Regions from separate parts of the Streptomyces sp. NPDC048352 genome, predicted to be linked through region 1. Evidence: riboswitches for the same ligand, from Rfam matches in the RefSeq annotation. Region 1 holds a riboswitch; the other holds the start of a gene.
What was found. A riboswitch is a leader RNA that binds a small molecule or an ion and turns the genes downstream of it on or off. The one in region 1 is predicted to bind glycine.

Region 1 (7,568 bases):
CGTCCACGCTCACGCCCGTCGCCTTCGACAGCGGACGAAGGTCGATGATGCACTCGTGGGCGACCAGGTTGCCCGGGCCGGTGTAGAGCACCGGGTAGTGCGGCTCCAGGCGCTTGGCGATGTAGTTGGCACCGAGCACCGCCACCTGGGTGGCGCGCTTGAGGCCCTCGCCGCCCATCAGGCGCACGTACGACCAGGAGATCGGCAGGATGCCCGCCGAGCCCCACGGCGCGGCCGAGATCGGGCCGACGCCCGTCTCCGGGCCGGCGGTCGCCTGGAGCGGGTGGTTCGGCAGGTACGGGGCCAGGTGGGCCCGGACGCCGACCGGGCCGACGCCCGGGCCGCCGCCGCCGTGCGGGATGCAGAAGGTCTTGTGCAGGTTCAGGTGCGAGACGTCGCCGCCGAAGTGTCCCGGCTTGGCCAGGCCCACCAGGGCGTTCAGGTTGGCGCCGTCCACGTAGACCTGGCCGCCGGCCTCGTGCACCTGGGCGCAGATGTCGGCGACGTGCTCCTCGAACACACCGTGCGTCGACGGGTAGGTGATCATGAGCACGGAGAGCTCGTCGCGGTACTGCTCGATCTTGGCGCGCAGGTCCTCCGCGTCCACCTCGCCGTCGTCGGCGGTCTTGACGACGACGACCTTCATGCCGGCCATCACGGCGCTGGCGGCGTTGGTGCCGTGCGCGGAGGACGGGATGAGGCAGATGGTGCGCTGCTCGTCACCGTTCGCGCGGTGGTAGGCGCGCACCGCCAGCAGGCCGGCGAGCTCGCCCTGGGAGCCGGCGTTCGGCTGGAGGGAGACCTTGTCGTAGCCGGTGACCTCGCAGAGACGTTCCTCCAGCTCGGTGATGAGCGTGGCGTAGCCCTGGGCCTGCTCGATCGGCGCGAAGGGGTGCAGCTGGCCGAACTCGGGCCAGGTGACCGGCTCCATCTCGGTGGTCGCGTTGAGCTTCATCGTGCAGGAGCCGAGCGGGATCATGCCGCGGTCCAGCGCGTAGTCCTTGTCGGAGAGCTTGCGCAGGTAGCGCAGCATCGCCGTCTCGGAGCGGTGCTGGTGGAAGACCGGGTGGGTCAGGTACGCGTCCGAGCGCAGCAGGGCCTCGGGCAGCGCGTCGGCGGTGGCCTCGTCCAGGGCCTCGATGTCGGCCGTGACGCCGAAGGCGGCCCAGACGGCTTCGAGGTCGGCGCGGCGGGTGGTCTCGTCGCAGGAGAGCGAGACGTGGTCGGCGTCGGCCTGGTGGAGGTTGACGCCGTTCTCGCGGGCGGCGGCGACGACCTCGGCGGCCTTGCCGGGCACCCGGGCGGTGAGCGTGTCGAAGAAGGAGCCGTGCACCAGCTCGATCCCGCCGGCCGTCAGGCCCGCGGCGAGCAGCGCGGCGTAGCGGTGGGTGCGGCGGGCGATCGTGCGCAGGCCGTCCGGGCCGTGGTAGACGGCGTACATGCCGGCCATGACGGCGAGCAGCACCTGCGCGGTGCAGATGTTGCTGGTGGCCTTCTCGCGGCGGATGTGCTGCTCGCGGGTCTGGAGGGCCAGGCGGTAGGCCTTGTTGCCGTCCGCGTCCACGGAGACGCCGACGAGGCGGCCGGGCAGCGAGCGGGCGTGCTTGGCCTGGACGGCCATGTAGCCGGCGTGCGGGCCGCCGAAGCCCATCGGGACGCCGAAGCGCTGGGTGGTGCCGACGGCGATGTCCGCGCCCAGCTCGCCCGGGGAGGTCAGGAGGGTCAGCGCGAGCAGGTCGGCGGAGACGGTGACGATCGCGCCGAGCTCGTGCGCCTGGTCGATGACCGGCTTGATCGCGCGAACGGCGCCGGAGGCGCCCGGGTACTGGAGCAGCACGCCGAAGACACCGCGCTCGGCGATCTCGGCCGGGATGCCCTCGGACAGGTCCGCGACGACGACCTCGACGCCCGTGGGCTCGGCGCGGGTCTCGATCACGGCGATGGTCTGCGGCAGCGCGTCGGCGTCGACGAGGAAGACCCCGCCCTTGACCTTGCCCACGCGGCGGGCCAGGGACATGGCCTCGGCGGCCGCGGTGCCCTCGTCCAGCAGGGAGGCGCCCGAGGTCGGCAGACCGGTCAGGTCGGCGACGAGGGTCTGGAAGTTCAGCAGCGCCTCGAGGCGGCCCTGCGAGATCTCCGGCTGGTACGGCGTGTACGCGGTGTACCAGGCCGGGTTCTCCATGACGTTGCGCAGGATCACCGGCGGGGTGAAGGTGCCGTAGTAGCCCAGACCGATCATGGAGGACAGCACCTGGTTGCGGTCGGCGAGCGAGCGCAGCTCGGCCAGCACCTCGGCTTCGGTCCGCGCCTCGGGCAGGTTCAGCGCCTCGGCGGTCTTGATCACATCCGGTACGGCGGCGGCGGTGAGCTCGTCGAGGGAGCCGTAGCCCACCTGGGCGAGCATCTTGGCCTGCGCTTCGGCGTCCGGGCCGATGTGACGCTGCTCGAAGGGGATGCCCCGCTCGAGCTGGGAGAGCGGAATGCGGTTGGCGGTCATAACGGAGGCCTCCTGGTCGTATGACCTGCGAGGGGCACCACGGCGCGGGCACCCGGACGGCCTCCCCCTCTGTCATCTCAACCTGAGAGCTTCACCGGAGTCGCGGGGTTCGCCCGTGAGCTCCGGCTTTCACCGTCGGTGAGGGGAGGAGCCGGCACTGCGGGCCCGGCACCTGCCCCTGCTTTCCAGAGTGGCCTCGTCCGTGCGGTACGTATGCCTGAGAGATTCCGGGGAGGATTTGCTCCTTCGGCGCCTCCGTCGTACTCACTCGGAGGACTCTCCCGCACAGGGTCAACAGCCGTCACCCAGCCTACCAGCGAGGATCTCGACCCTCCCTCGAGTGGCCCCCTCTCCAAATATGCACTTTCGTAGTCATTACGCACGAGCTGTGCGCACTGCGACCGTACGGAGGGACCGTGCAGACCGACATCGATCCCCGCAGCCTGATCGGCCGCAAGGCGTTCGACCGCAACGGCGCCAAGATCGGCACCGTGGACGAGGTCTACCTCGACGACGCCACGGGCGTCCCGGAGTGGGCAGCCGTCCGGACCGGCCTCTTCGGACGCGACGCCTTCGTCCCCCTGGAACCCAGCGAGGTGGTGGACGACGCCCTGCGCGTGCCCTTCGACCGCTCCCTGATCAAGGACGCCCCCGACTTCGGGGTCGGCCGCCACCTCTCGCCCGAACAGGAGCTCCAGCTCTACCACCACTACGGGCTGGACGTGGCGCTCCCCTCCGACTTCCAGCACCCCCGCCCCCAGGACACCGCCTAGCCGTCACCGACGAGGGGCAGCGGATCGGAGGCCTCCAGGTCCGGGTCGTCCAGCCGGAAGGTACGGACCCGGCCGGGGGGCGATCCGGGCTGCTCGAACCGCACGGTCACCCGTCCGACCCCGCTGCCCTGCACCCACCCCGGCCCGTACACCGCGTGCCGTACGTCGCTCCCTGCCGCCCAGTGCCGTACGGGAGGCGCCTGCTCGGCCTCCGGGGCTGCCGGGGCCCCCTCCGGCGGCCCCGCGCTCCCGGCCGCAGCCGAGCCGCTCCCACCGGCCCCGGAAGGCTCCGGAGCCACCCCCTCCGCCTCTTCCCCGGCGGCGGCCAGCGCGTGGGCGAACAGGTCCTCCTGGGTGTAGTCCGCCAGCCCCGTCACCCCCACCCCAAGCAGCCGCACCCCGCCGGTGGTGTCCACGCCCTCCAGCAGCCGTGCGGCCGCCTCGCGCACCACCGCCGGGTCGTCGGTCGGCCCCCGCAGCGTCTCGGAGCGGGTCAGCGTCGAGAAGTCGTACCGGCGGACCTTGAGGACGATGGTCCGCCCCGAGTGCCCCGCCCCGCGCAGCCGGCCCACGCAGCGGTCGGCGAGCCGCTGCACCTCGTACCGGATCCGGACCCGGTCGTGCAGGTCCACGTCGAAGGTGTCCTCCACCGACACGGACTTAGCGTCCCGCTCGGCGACCACCGGGCGGTCGTCCAGCCCGAGCGCCATCCGGTAGAGGCCCACCCCGTGCGCCCGGCCCACCATCCGCACCAGTTCGTCCTCGCCGGCCTCGGCCAGCTCCCCCACGGTGGTGATCCCGGCGCGCCGCAGGTGCTCCCCGGTGGCCGGCCCCACCCCCGGCAGGGTGCGCACCGACATGGGTGCAAGCAGCTCCCGCTCGGTCCCCGGCTCGATCAGCAGCAGCCCGTCGGGCTTGGCCTCCTCCGAGGCCACCTTGGCCAGCATCTTGGAGCCGGCCAGGCCCACCGAGCCGCTGAGCCCGGTGGCGGCCCTGATGTCCGCGCGCAGCCGCTCGCCGGTGGCGCGGGCGCCCGCCGCGTCGAAGGCCGCTCCGCCCGCCTCCAGGTCCACGAAGGCCTCGTCCAGGCTGAGCGGCTCGACCAGCGGCGACAGCTCCCGCAGCAGGCCCATGACGAGATCGCTGACCTCGCGGTAGAGGCTGAAGCGCGGGATCAGGTAGGCGCCGTTCGGGCAGAGCCGGCGGGCCTGCGCGGTCGGCATCGCCGAATGCACCCCGAACCGCCGGGCCTCGTAGGAGGCGGTGGCCACCACCCCGCGCGGGCCGAGGCCGCCGACGATCACGGCCTTCCCGCGCAGGCTGGGCTTCGACGCCTGTTCCACGGCGGCGTAGAAGGCATCCATGTCCAGGTGCAGGATGGTCGGTGCGGCTCTCACAGCACCGATGCTGCCCCATGCCACTGACAACGCCGTGGTGCCGGCGCGCCCGGCGGCATCCGGGTCAGACGGCCCGGTTGCGCCGCGCGGCCAGCTCGTCGGCGGGATTGTGGCCGACCAGGGTCTCCCCCGTGTCCACGCGCTCCCCGTGCAGCTGGGAGAGCGCGTTCTCGACGTCGCGCCACACGACGCCCACCGCGATGCCGAAGACGCCCTGGCCGCCCTGGAGGAGGCTCACGACCTGGTCCGGCGAGGTGCACTCGTACACGGTCGCGCCGTCGCTCATCAGCGTCATGCGCTCGAGGTCGCGGAAGCCGCGGTCCCGCAGGTGCTGGACGGCGGTGCGGATGTTCTGGAGCGCCACCCCGGTGTCCAGGAAGCGCTTGACGATCTTGAGGACGACCACGTCGCGGAAGCTGTACAGGCGCTGGGTCCCCGACCCGTACGCGGGCCGGACGCTCGGCTCCACGAGCCCGGTGCGGGCCCAGTAGTCCAGTTGGCGGTACGTGATCCCGGCGGCCGCGCACGCCGTCGGCCCGCGGTAGCCGACCTCCTCGGGCGCCGGGCCCTCACCCACCGGCCCGACCGGCGGGGACGCCGGCTGACGGTGCGCGGATCCCGCCGCGCCGCCGTGCAGCGGGTACGGCCCACCGTCGCTCCGCGCGGGGGTGCCCCCGGTCGTACCGTCGCCCGTGATCCTCACGCCGACCCTCCGTCCTTGACCTGCCACCTCGAAGGTAGGCAGTGACCAGGGGTGCGTCAACGATCGCCACACTCGGCACGCCGAGTGATAATCACCCTGAGAGTGGTTTCCCGTACCCCGCTGCCGGGAAAGGCTACTCGAATGGGCTGACAGTTCCCGGTGAGCCGCGCGGCCTTCGGCGGGACTACTGGGGGCCCGTTCCGAAGTCCTCGGGGGAGATCTGGTCGAGGAACTCGCGGAACTTCTCCACCTCGTCCTCCTGCTCGTCGGGAATCGCGATGCCTGCGTCGTCGAGGACGCCGTCACTGCCGTAGATCGGCGTTCCCGTCCGCAGGGCCAGCGCTATGGCGTCCGACGGCCTCGCGCTCACCTCGACTCCACTGGCGAAGACCAGTTCCGCGTAGAAGACGCCCTCCCGCAGATCCGTGATCCGGACCTCGGTGAGCTCCTCACCGACCGCCTCCAGCACGTCCTTGAACAGGTCGTGCGTCAGCGGCCGGGCAGGGGCCATGCCCTGCTGCGCGAAGGCAATGGCGGTCGCCTCCCCAGGACCGATCCAGATGGGGAGGTACCGGTCGCCTCCCACTTCACGCAGGAGCACGATCGGTTGGTTGGAGGGCATTTCCACCCGGACACCCACAACGTCGAGCTCGTTCACACAGCAACCCTAGGACGTGCTCGGCAGGTTTGGGTAGTCGGGGCTCCCCCGGACCCGTCGGATCAGTGCGGACGGACCCCGAGAGCGGTCCGGACCAGGGCCTCGTGGAGCCGTACGGACAGCCCTGCGAGCTCCTTCATCGTGGCTTCGGCGTGCGCCCGGGTCTGCGGGTTGCGGTGGCGGCGCAGCGGGGCCACGAGCTGCTCCACCAGACCGGCCTCCCGGTCCGCCGCCGCCTTCATGGCCCGCAGATGGCGGGGCTCGAGCCCGAACCGGCCCAGTTCCGCGATCAGCCGGGCCACGGTGACGGTCTCGGCGTCGAACCCGCCGCCGGGGGCCTCGGAGATGAGCCCGTACGACTCCCACTCCACGAGCTGGACCTCGTCCACCTCGGCGGCGGCGAGCAGCTCGGCCCGGCCGACCCGGGCCACCGTCGGCCGCTCCCCGCCCGCCTCCCCGCCGACCGCGGGGGCACCCGCGGGATCCACGGACTCCCCGTGCGCCGCGGGTGCGGGGATGCGGATCTGCTCACCGCGGTCGAGCGCGTCGAGCTGCTCCCGGATGACCTTCAGCGGCAGGTAGTGGTCGCGCTGCAGGCGCAGGATGCGCCCGAGCCGCTCCACGTCGTCCGTGCTGAACTTGCGGTATCCGGAAGGTGTGCGTCTGGGCTCGACGAGCCCCTCCGCCTCCAGGAAGCGGATCTTGGAAATCGTCACTTCGGGGAACTCGTCGCGCAGCATGGTCAGCACCATGCCGATGCTGACCAGCTGCCGGGACGAGCCGGCGGCGCCGTTCTTCGAGGCGCCGCCCGTCGGGGTACGCAGCATGGAACCTTCCCTGGGGTCCCCCCGGGGGTGTCCGGGGGTGGGGTGCCCCCCGGACGGTGTCCGAGGGGGTCAGGCGCCCCGCAGGCTCGCGTAGAAGCACAGCCGGTACTTGCCGATCTGCACCTCGTCGCCGTTGTGCAGGGCGACGGAGTCGATCGGCTCGCGGTTCACGTACGTGCCGTTGAGGCTGCCCACGTCGGAGACGGTGAAGCCGCCCTCCGGGCTCCGGCGGAATTCGACATGCAGGCGGGAGACGGTGATGTCGTCCAGGAAGATGTCGCTCTGCGGATGCCGGCCCGCCGTGGTCAGTTCGCCGTCCAGCAGGAAGCGGCTGCCCGAGTTGGGTCCGCGCCGCACGATGAGCAGGGCGGAACCGGGGGGCAGCGCCTCCACCGCGGCCTGGGCCTCGGGGGACAGCGAGGACGGAGCGTGCTGGCCCGAACCCTCGGCCTCGTAGGCCTCCAGGCCCGAGATCGAGATGGTGGACGTGGTCTCCGAAGCGCGCTCCGGCGTCAGACCCGGCCGCAGCGGCGCCCCGCAGTTGGAGCAGAAACGGCTCGCCGCATCGCTGCGGTGCCCGCACCTGCCGCACGTCTGCTCGGCCGACATGGACGGCTCCTCGCGCCGCGGCTGCCCCGCGGAGGCACTGGTGGCATACGGGTCAGAGGCGTACCCTCCACCCGCACTTGAGGCTGATGGGTCACCGAAACCTA
Region 2 (7,568 bases), on a different contig from region 1:
GCACAGCTCGGCGACGGCGGCCGGGGGCAGCGGCACCCCGACGGCGCCCTCGGGGTTCACGGCGATGCCGAGCTGCGGGGGCAGGCCCCGGGCGAACTCGGCGGCGGGGGCGACGGCGAAGTCCATGGCGGGCCCGGCGGCGAAGCGGAACTGGGCCTCCGAACTGTAGACGGGGACGTACGCCTCGCCGCCGATCAGCATCGTGGGGAGGTCGAGGGCGGCGCTGTCGGGCCCGCCGCCCTGGGGCAGCGGCACCCAGACCTGGCTGCGGCCGAGCACCTCGAGGATCCGCGGGCCGGCGTCCGCCTGTCCGAGCGCCGCCCCGAGCACCTGCTCCAACTCGTTGGCCGGCCAGCCGTTGCCCTGCATGTGCGCCTGCTCTCCCTGTGTCCGCGCCGGTGTCGCCCCGAGGCTATCGCGGCACCCGCCGCCACCCCGGCCCGGGCCGCCCGGCTCCGCGCGGCGGGACGGCTCGGTGGGGCGTCGTCGGGCTTCGGGCGCCGGGCTTCGGGATCAGGTGGGCGGCTTCAGGCGTCGAAGGTGATGTGGGTCAGGGATGCGGCCGCGGGGCGGTCCAGGAGGGTGGTCGTGGTGCAGCCGCGCGGGGGGCGGCCCGATTCGGCCGCGGCGAGGAGGCGGGCCACGGCACTCCGGTGGCGGGCGAAGGCGTACGACGACACCCGCCGGCCCCGGGCCGCCTGCCCGGACAGGGCCTCCTCGGCGGTGGTGTCGAGCAGCAGCAGGTGCAGCGCCCGGCCGCGCCGCCGGGCGACGGCCGCGAGGACGCCCCGCACCCAGGACTGGGTGCCGCAGTCGTGGACCACCACAGAGGCGCCGGAGCGCAGCTCGCGCCACAGCCCCCGGTAGTGGGCGGCGCGCACCAGCGGCCGGTACACCGCGTAGGGCAGTGCGGCCGGCATGCGGCGCTCCCAGCGCTCACGGGTGTCCTGGGAGTCGATGCCGGCTTCGGCGGCCCGCTTGATCAGGGTGCTCTTGCCGCCGCCGGGCAGGCCGGACACCACCACGATGTCCCCGGCCGCGAAGCCGAGCCGGTGCGGCCGCGCGGCCTGTCCGCGCAGGTCGCGCACCGCGCCGCCGACGGCCCGGGGGCGGGCGGCGCTCCGCTGGGCCGGCACCGCCCCGACCGTGCCCGTACTGGTCACCACTCCGAATCTCCGCACAGTGATCGTCTCCCCCCGAATCGGGCCGCGAGGGCCCCGTGCCCACTGAATGTAAAGAGACGGTAATCCGGCAGTCGCGGTTCCGGTCGGGCGTTCCACTGCGCGGACGGCTCGTCCACGGATCACGCGGACCGCACGTTCTTCCGGGCCCCACTGCCCTCTCCCGCGCGTCCCGTGCAATGATGTGCGCCATCTGGACACCTAACTGCATACCGGCCGCTTGAATCCGCGCGGGAGAGTCCCGGCAGGCCGCGAGGCCGTGCCCGGGCGCCGAAGGAGCAAGAACCTCCCTTGAATCTCTCAGGCCCCGTACCGCGTGGATGAGGCAGATCTGAAAAGCGAGCCCGACCGCGGCCGTCCCCGACGGCCCGGTGCGTGCTCCACCCAAGGTGCAAGTCGGCGTTCCCCCGTGGGAACTCTCGGCGAACCTCTCAGGTTCCGATGACAGATGGGGAGGAACCTCCTCGTCATGTCATGCCCTGGGACCCGGGAGCCACACCCATGAGCACTGCCCCCCGCCTGACCGCGCTCGACGCGCTGCACCGCTCGCTCGGTGCGACCATGACCGACTTCGCGGGCTGGGACATGCCGCTGCGCTACGCCAGCGAGCGCGACGAGCACAACGCCGTGCGCACCAAGGCCGGCCTGTTCGACCTGTCCCACATGGGCGAGATCACCCTGACCGGCCCGGAGGCCGTGAAGGCCCTGGACTACGCGCTCGTCGGGAACATCTCCACCGTCGGCGTCGGCCGCGCCCGCTACACGCACATCTGCCAGGAGGACGGCGGGATCCTGGACGACCTGATCGTCTACCGCCTGGGCGAGACCGAGTACATGGTCGTCGCCAACGCCTCCAACGCCCAGGTCGTGCTGGACGCGCTCACCGAGCGCGCCGCCGGCTTCGACACCGAGGTCCGCGACGACCGCGACACGTACGCGCTGATCGCCGTCCAGGGCCCGGAGTCCCCCGGCATCCTGAAGTCGCTCACGGACGCCGACCTGGACGGCCTGAAGTACTACGCCGGCCTGCCGGGCACCGTCGCGGGCGTGCCCGCGCTGATCGCCCGTACCGGCTACACGGGCGAGGACGGCTTCGAGCTGTTCGTCTCCCCCGGGCACGCCGTGGAGCTGTGGCAGGCGCTGACCGAGGCCGGCAAGGACGCCGGCCTGGTGCCGGCCGGCCTGTCCTGCCGCGACACGCTGCGCCTGGAGGCGGGCATGCCGCTGTACGGGCACGAGCTGACCACGGACCTCACCCCCTTCGACGCCGGGCTGGGCCGGGTCGTGAAGTTCGAGAAGGAGGGCGACTTCGTCGGCCGCGCCGCCCTGGAGGCCGCCGCCGAGGTCGCCGCCACCAAGCCGCCGCGCAAGCTGGTCGGCCTCGTCGCCGAGGGCCGCCGCGTCCCGCGCGCCGGCTTCCCCGTCGTCGCGGGCGGCGAGGTCATCGGCGAGGTGACCTCCGGCGCCCCCTCCCCGACGCTGGGCAAGCCGATCGCCATGGCGTACGTCGACGCGGAGCACGCCGCGCCCGGCACCTCCGGCGTCGGCGTGGACATTCGCGGTACGCATGAGCCGTACGAGGTCGTGGCCCTGCCCTTCTACAAGCGGCAGAAGTAACCCTCGGACCGGTTCCCACCGTCCGCTCCCGTCTCAGCACGCAAGACCACCGTTCGTATCCACCTCCCCGCATCCAGGAGAATCAGGTCATGAGCAACCCCCAGCAGCTGCGTTACACCAAGGAGCACGAGTGGCTGTCGGACGCCGAGGGCGGCGTCGCGACGGTCGGCATCACGGAGTTCGCCGCCACCGCGCTCGGTGACGTCGTCTACGCCCAGCTCCCCGCGGTCGGCGACACCGTCACCGAGGGCGAGACCTGTGGCGAGCTGGAGTCGACCAAGTCGGTCAGCGACCTCTACTCCCCCGTCTCCGGTGAGATCGTCGAGTTCAACCAGGACGTCGTGGACGACCCGTCGCTGGTGAACTCCGCCCCGTTCGAGGGTGGCTGGCTGTTCAAGGTGCGCCTCTCGGAGGAGCCGAAGGACGCGCTCTCCTTCGAGGAGTACACCGCTCTCACCGCCGGCAACTGACCCCAGGGGATCCTGATGTCTGTTCTGAACACCCCCCTCCACGAGCTCGACCCGGACGTCGCCGCCGCCGTCGACGCCGAGCTCGCGCGCCAGCAGTCGACCCTGGAAATGATCGCGTCGGAGAACTTCGCTCCGGTCGCCGTCATGGAGGCCCAGGGCTCGGTCCTGACCAACAAGTACGCCGAGGGCTACCCGGGCCGCCGCTACTACGGCGGCTGCGAGCACGTCGACGTGGTCGAGCAGATCGCGATCGACCGCATCAAGGCGCTGTTCGGCGCCGAGGCCGCGAACGTCCAGCCGCACTCGGGTGCGCAGGCCAACGCCGCCGCGATGTTCGCGCTGCTGAAGCCGGGCGACACGATCATGGGCCTGAACCTGGCCCACGGCGGTCACCTGACCCACGGCATGAAGATCAACTTCTCCGGCAAGCTCTACAACGTGGTCCCGTACCACGTCGACGAGACCGGCCAGGTGGACATGGCCGAGGTCGAGCGCCTCGCCAAGGAGTCCAAGCCGCAGCTGATCGTCGCCGGCTGGTCCGCCTACCCGCGCCAGCTCGACTTCGCCGCGTTCCGCCGGATCGCGGACGAGGTCGGCGCGTACCTGATGGTCGACATGGCCCACTTCGCGGGCCTGGTCGCCGCGGGCCTGCACCCGAACCCGGTGCCCCACGCCCACGTCGTCACCACCACCACGCACAAGACCCTCGGCGGTCCGCGCGGCGGTGTCATCCTGTCGACGCAGGAGCTGGCCAAGAAGATCAACTCCGCGGTCTTCCCGGGCCAGCAGGGCGGCCCGCTGGAGCACGTGATCGCGGCCAAGGCCGTCTCCTTCAAGGTCGCGGCCTCGCCCGAGTTCAAGGAGCGCCAGGAGCGCACCCTGGAAGGCGCGAAGATCCTCGCCGAGCGCCTGGTGCAGGACGACGTGAAGGCCGTGGGCGTGGACGTCCTCACCGGCGGCACCGACGTGCACCTGGTCCTGGTCGACCTGCGCACCTCCGAGCTGGACGGCCAGCAGGCCGAGGACCGCCTCCACGAGGTCGGCATCACGGTCAACCGCAACGCCATCCCGAACGACCCGCGGCCCCCGATGGTCACCTCGGGCCTGCGGATCGGTACGCCGGCCCTGGCGACGCGCGGCTTCGACACGGAGGCCTTCACCGAGGTCGCCGAGATCATCGCGCAGGCGCTGAAGCCGGCCTACGACGCCGCGGCCCTCAAGGCGCGCGTCTCGGCGCTCGCCGCGAAGTTCCCGCTGTACCCGTCGCTCTAACGACGGCCCGGGGGGCCCGGCCTCGTCTCGTACGGGGCCGGGCCCTTCCCATGCCCGGGCGCACCTTGATCCAGTACACGCGCCCGCAGCCCTCCCGATCCGTCCGGCGGCCAAGCCGTTCATTTCGCCGCGTTAAGCTCGTCTGTCGGACAAAATCCGCACAATGCCCCCACCCGGCACGATCCGCCTCTCCTGCCCCCTCCCACCCCACGAGCAGACAAGGGAGTCCGCCAGTGGCCATCTCCGTCTTCGACCTCTTCTCCATCGGCATCGGCCCGTCCTCCTCCCACACGGTCGGCCCGATGCGCGCGGCGCGCATGTTCGTCACGCGGCTGAAGAAGGACGGTGTCCTCGCCCAGACCGCGTCCGTCCGCGCGGAGCTGTTCGGCTCCCTCGGCGCGACCGGCCACGGGCACGGCACCCCCAAGGCGGTCCTGCTCGGCCTGGAGGGCCACTCCCCGCGCACGGTGGACGTCGAGGGCGCCGACGACGAGGTCGAGCGCATCCGCCGGAGCGGGAAGCTGCGGCTGCTGGGCGCGGAGATAGGCGGCGCCCACGAGATCGACTTCGACGAGCCGACCCAGCTGATCCTGCACCGCCGCCGCTCGCTGCCCTACCACGCGAACGGCATGACGCTCTTCGCCTACGACGCTTCCGGCGCCCCGCTGCTGGAGAAGACGTACTACTCGGTCGGCGGCGGCTTCGTCGTGGACGAGGACGCGGTCGGCGAGGACCGGATCAAGCTCGACGACACCGTGCTGAAGTACCCCTTCCGCTCGGGTGACGAGATGCTGCGCCTGGCGAACGAGACCGGCCTGTCGATCTCCTCCCTGATGCTGGAGAACGAGAAGGCCTGGCGCACGGAGGAGGAGATCCGCGAGGGCCTCCTGGAGATCTGGCGGGTCATGCAGTCCTGCGTGTCGCGCGGCATGTCCCGCGAGGGCATCCTCCCGGGCGGGCTGCGCGTCAAGCGCCGGGCCGCCGCCACGGCGCGCCAGCTGCGCACCGAGGGCGACCCGATGATGCACCGCAGCGAGTGGACGACGATCTACGCGATGGCCGTCAACGAGGAGAACGCGGCGGGCGGGCGCGTGGTGACCGCCCCGACGAACGGCGCGGCGGGCGTGCTGCCGGCGGTCCTGCACTACTACGTGAACTTCGTGCCCGGCGCGGACGAGGACGGCGTGGTCCGCTTCCTCCTCGCCGCGGGCGCCATCGGCATGCTCTTCAAGGAGAACGCCTCGATCTCCGGCGCCGAGGTCGGCTGCCAGGGCGAGGTCGGCTCCGCCTGCTCCATGGCGGCGGGCGCGCTCGCCGAGGTCCTGGGCGGCACCCCCGAGCAGGTCGAGAACGCCGCCGAGATCGGCATGGAGCACAACCTCGGCCTGACCTGCGACCCGGTCGGCGGCCTGGTCCAGATCCCCTGCATCGAGCGCAACGGCATGGCCGCCGTCAAGGCCGTCACCGCCGCGAAGATGGCGATGCGCGGGGACGGCAGCCACAAGGTCTCCCTCGACAAGGTCATCAAGACCATGAAGGAGACCGGCGCCGACATGAAGGTCAAGTACAAGGAGACGGCGCGCGGCGGCCTCGCGGTCAACGTCATCGAGTGCTGAGCACCGGCGCCTGACACCGGCCCGCGGACCCGTGCCGCGTAGGGCCCGCCCTCCCCGAGGGCGGGCCCTACGCGGCGCTCGCGTACCGGGGGCACGGGGCGTGCAACCGTCCGCGGCCCCCGTGTGTCTTATGAGATGACAGCCCGTCCCCGTCTCACGGACACCGGGGAGACCTCATGCGTCACCTGCACCGCCGCCGGATCGTGGCCCTGGCCACGGGCGCCCTGCTCACCGCGGGGCTCGCGCTCTCCGCGCCGGCCTCAGCCGCCACCACCTCCACCACCACCACCCAGACCCCGCTCGTGGTCAATGCCCGCTGGGGCGGGCACTGCACGTACGACCGGATCGTGATCGACCTCCAAGGCTACGTGCCCCCGGTCACCGTCACTCCCGTCTCCCAGCTCGTCTACGACGGGTCCGGCAAGCCCGTCCCGCTGGCCGGGAAGTACTTCCTGGAGATCCGCCTGCACCCGGCCGCCGCGCACAACGACGCCGGACAGAACGTCTACCAGGGCCCGAAGCTCCAGCAGATCTACCTCAGCAAGCTCAAGGGCCTCGCCATGACCGGCGACTTCGAGGGGTACGTGACCTTCGGCGCCGCCTTCGACACGGCCCCGTCCTACACCACCTCCGTCCTGCACTCGCCCGAGCGGTTCGTGCTGGACGTCGCACACCCGAACACCTGCTGATCCCGCGGTACGGACGGCGGGCCCGGGACGTGGGACGTCCCGGGCCCGCCGCCGTCCGGGCGGCCGCTACCGGTGTTCGGGGTTGGGGAAGTCGAAGCGGCAGCCCGCGTCCCACAGGGAGCGCTGGTTGCCGTGGGCCGGGACGCCCCCGGCGCGCTTGAGGAGCGCGGCCAGGTGCATCAGGTTCCAGGACATGAAGGTGGTGTTGCGGTTGGTGAAGTCGTTCTCGGGGCCGCCGGAGCCGGGGTCCAGGTACGAGGGACCGGGTCCGGCCTCGCCGATCCAGCCGGCGTCGGCCTGCGGCGGGATGGCGTAGCCGAGGTGCTGGAGGCTGTAGAGGACGTTCATGGCGCAGTGTTTGACGCCGTCCTCGTTGCCGGTGATCAGCGCTCCGCCGACGCGCCCGTAGTACGCGTACTGGCCCCGGTCGTTCAGCAGGGAGGAGCAGGCGTAGAGCCGCTCGATGACCTGCTTCATGACGGAGCTGTTGTCGCCGAGCCAGATCGGGCCGCACAGCACGAGGATGTCGGCGTCCATGATCTGGCTGTAGAGGACCGGCCACTGGTCGCTGTCCCAGCCGTGCTCGGTCATGTCCGGCCAGACGCCGGTGGCGATGTCGTGGTCGACGGCGCGGATCAGCGAGGTCCGGGCGCCCGCGGACTCCATGACGGCGCGGCTCCTCGCGATCAGCCCCTCGGTGTTGCTGGTCTCGGGAGAGCGCTT

Region 2: another riboswitch for glycine. It lies ahead of gcvT (glycine cleavage system aminomethyltransferase GcvT); the one in region 1 lies ahead of gcvP (aminomethyl-transferring glycine dehydrogenase).

Annotation. Positions count from the first base shown of each region.
Region 1 is NZ_JBEZKZ010000128.1:495-8,062, forward strand. It holds gene gcvP (aminomethyl-transferring glycine dehydrogenase) at 1-2,497, opposite strand, end outside; glycine riboswitch at 2,693-2,791, opposite strand; gene AB0D45_RS33810 (PRC-barrel domain-containing protein) at 2,914-3,270, shown strand; gene AB0D45_RS33815 (DNA polymerase IV) at 3,267-4,667, opposite strand; gene AB0D45_RS33820 (MerR family transcriptional regulator) at 4,732-5,370, opposite strand; gene AB0D45_RS33825 (bifunctional nuclease family protein) at 5,555-6,028, opposite strand; gene AB0D45_RS33830 (MerR family transcriptional regulator) at 6,091-6,855, opposite strand; gene AB0D45_RS33835 (FHA domain-containing protein) at 6,925-7,568, opposite strand, start outside.
Region 2 is NZ_JBEZKZ010000009.1:58,954-66,521, forward strand. It holds gene AB0D45_RS07700 (enhanced serine sensitivity protein SseB) at 1-369, opposite strand, end outside; gene AB0D45_RS07705 (AAA family ATPase) at 528-1,163, opposite strand; glycine riboswitch at 1,403-1,506, shown strand; gene gcvT (glycine cleavage system aminomethyltransferase GcvT) at 1,683-2,798, shown strand; gene gcvH (glycine cleavage system protein GcvH) at 2,888-3,268, shown strand; gene glyA (serine hydroxymethyltransferase) at 3,284-4,540, shown strand; gene AB0D45_RS07725 (L-serine ammonia-lyase) at 4,774-6,156, shown strand; gene AB0D45_RS07730 (hypothetical protein) at 6,333-6,845, shown strand; gene AB0D45_RS07735 (flavodoxin family protein) at 6,912-7,568, opposite strand, start outside.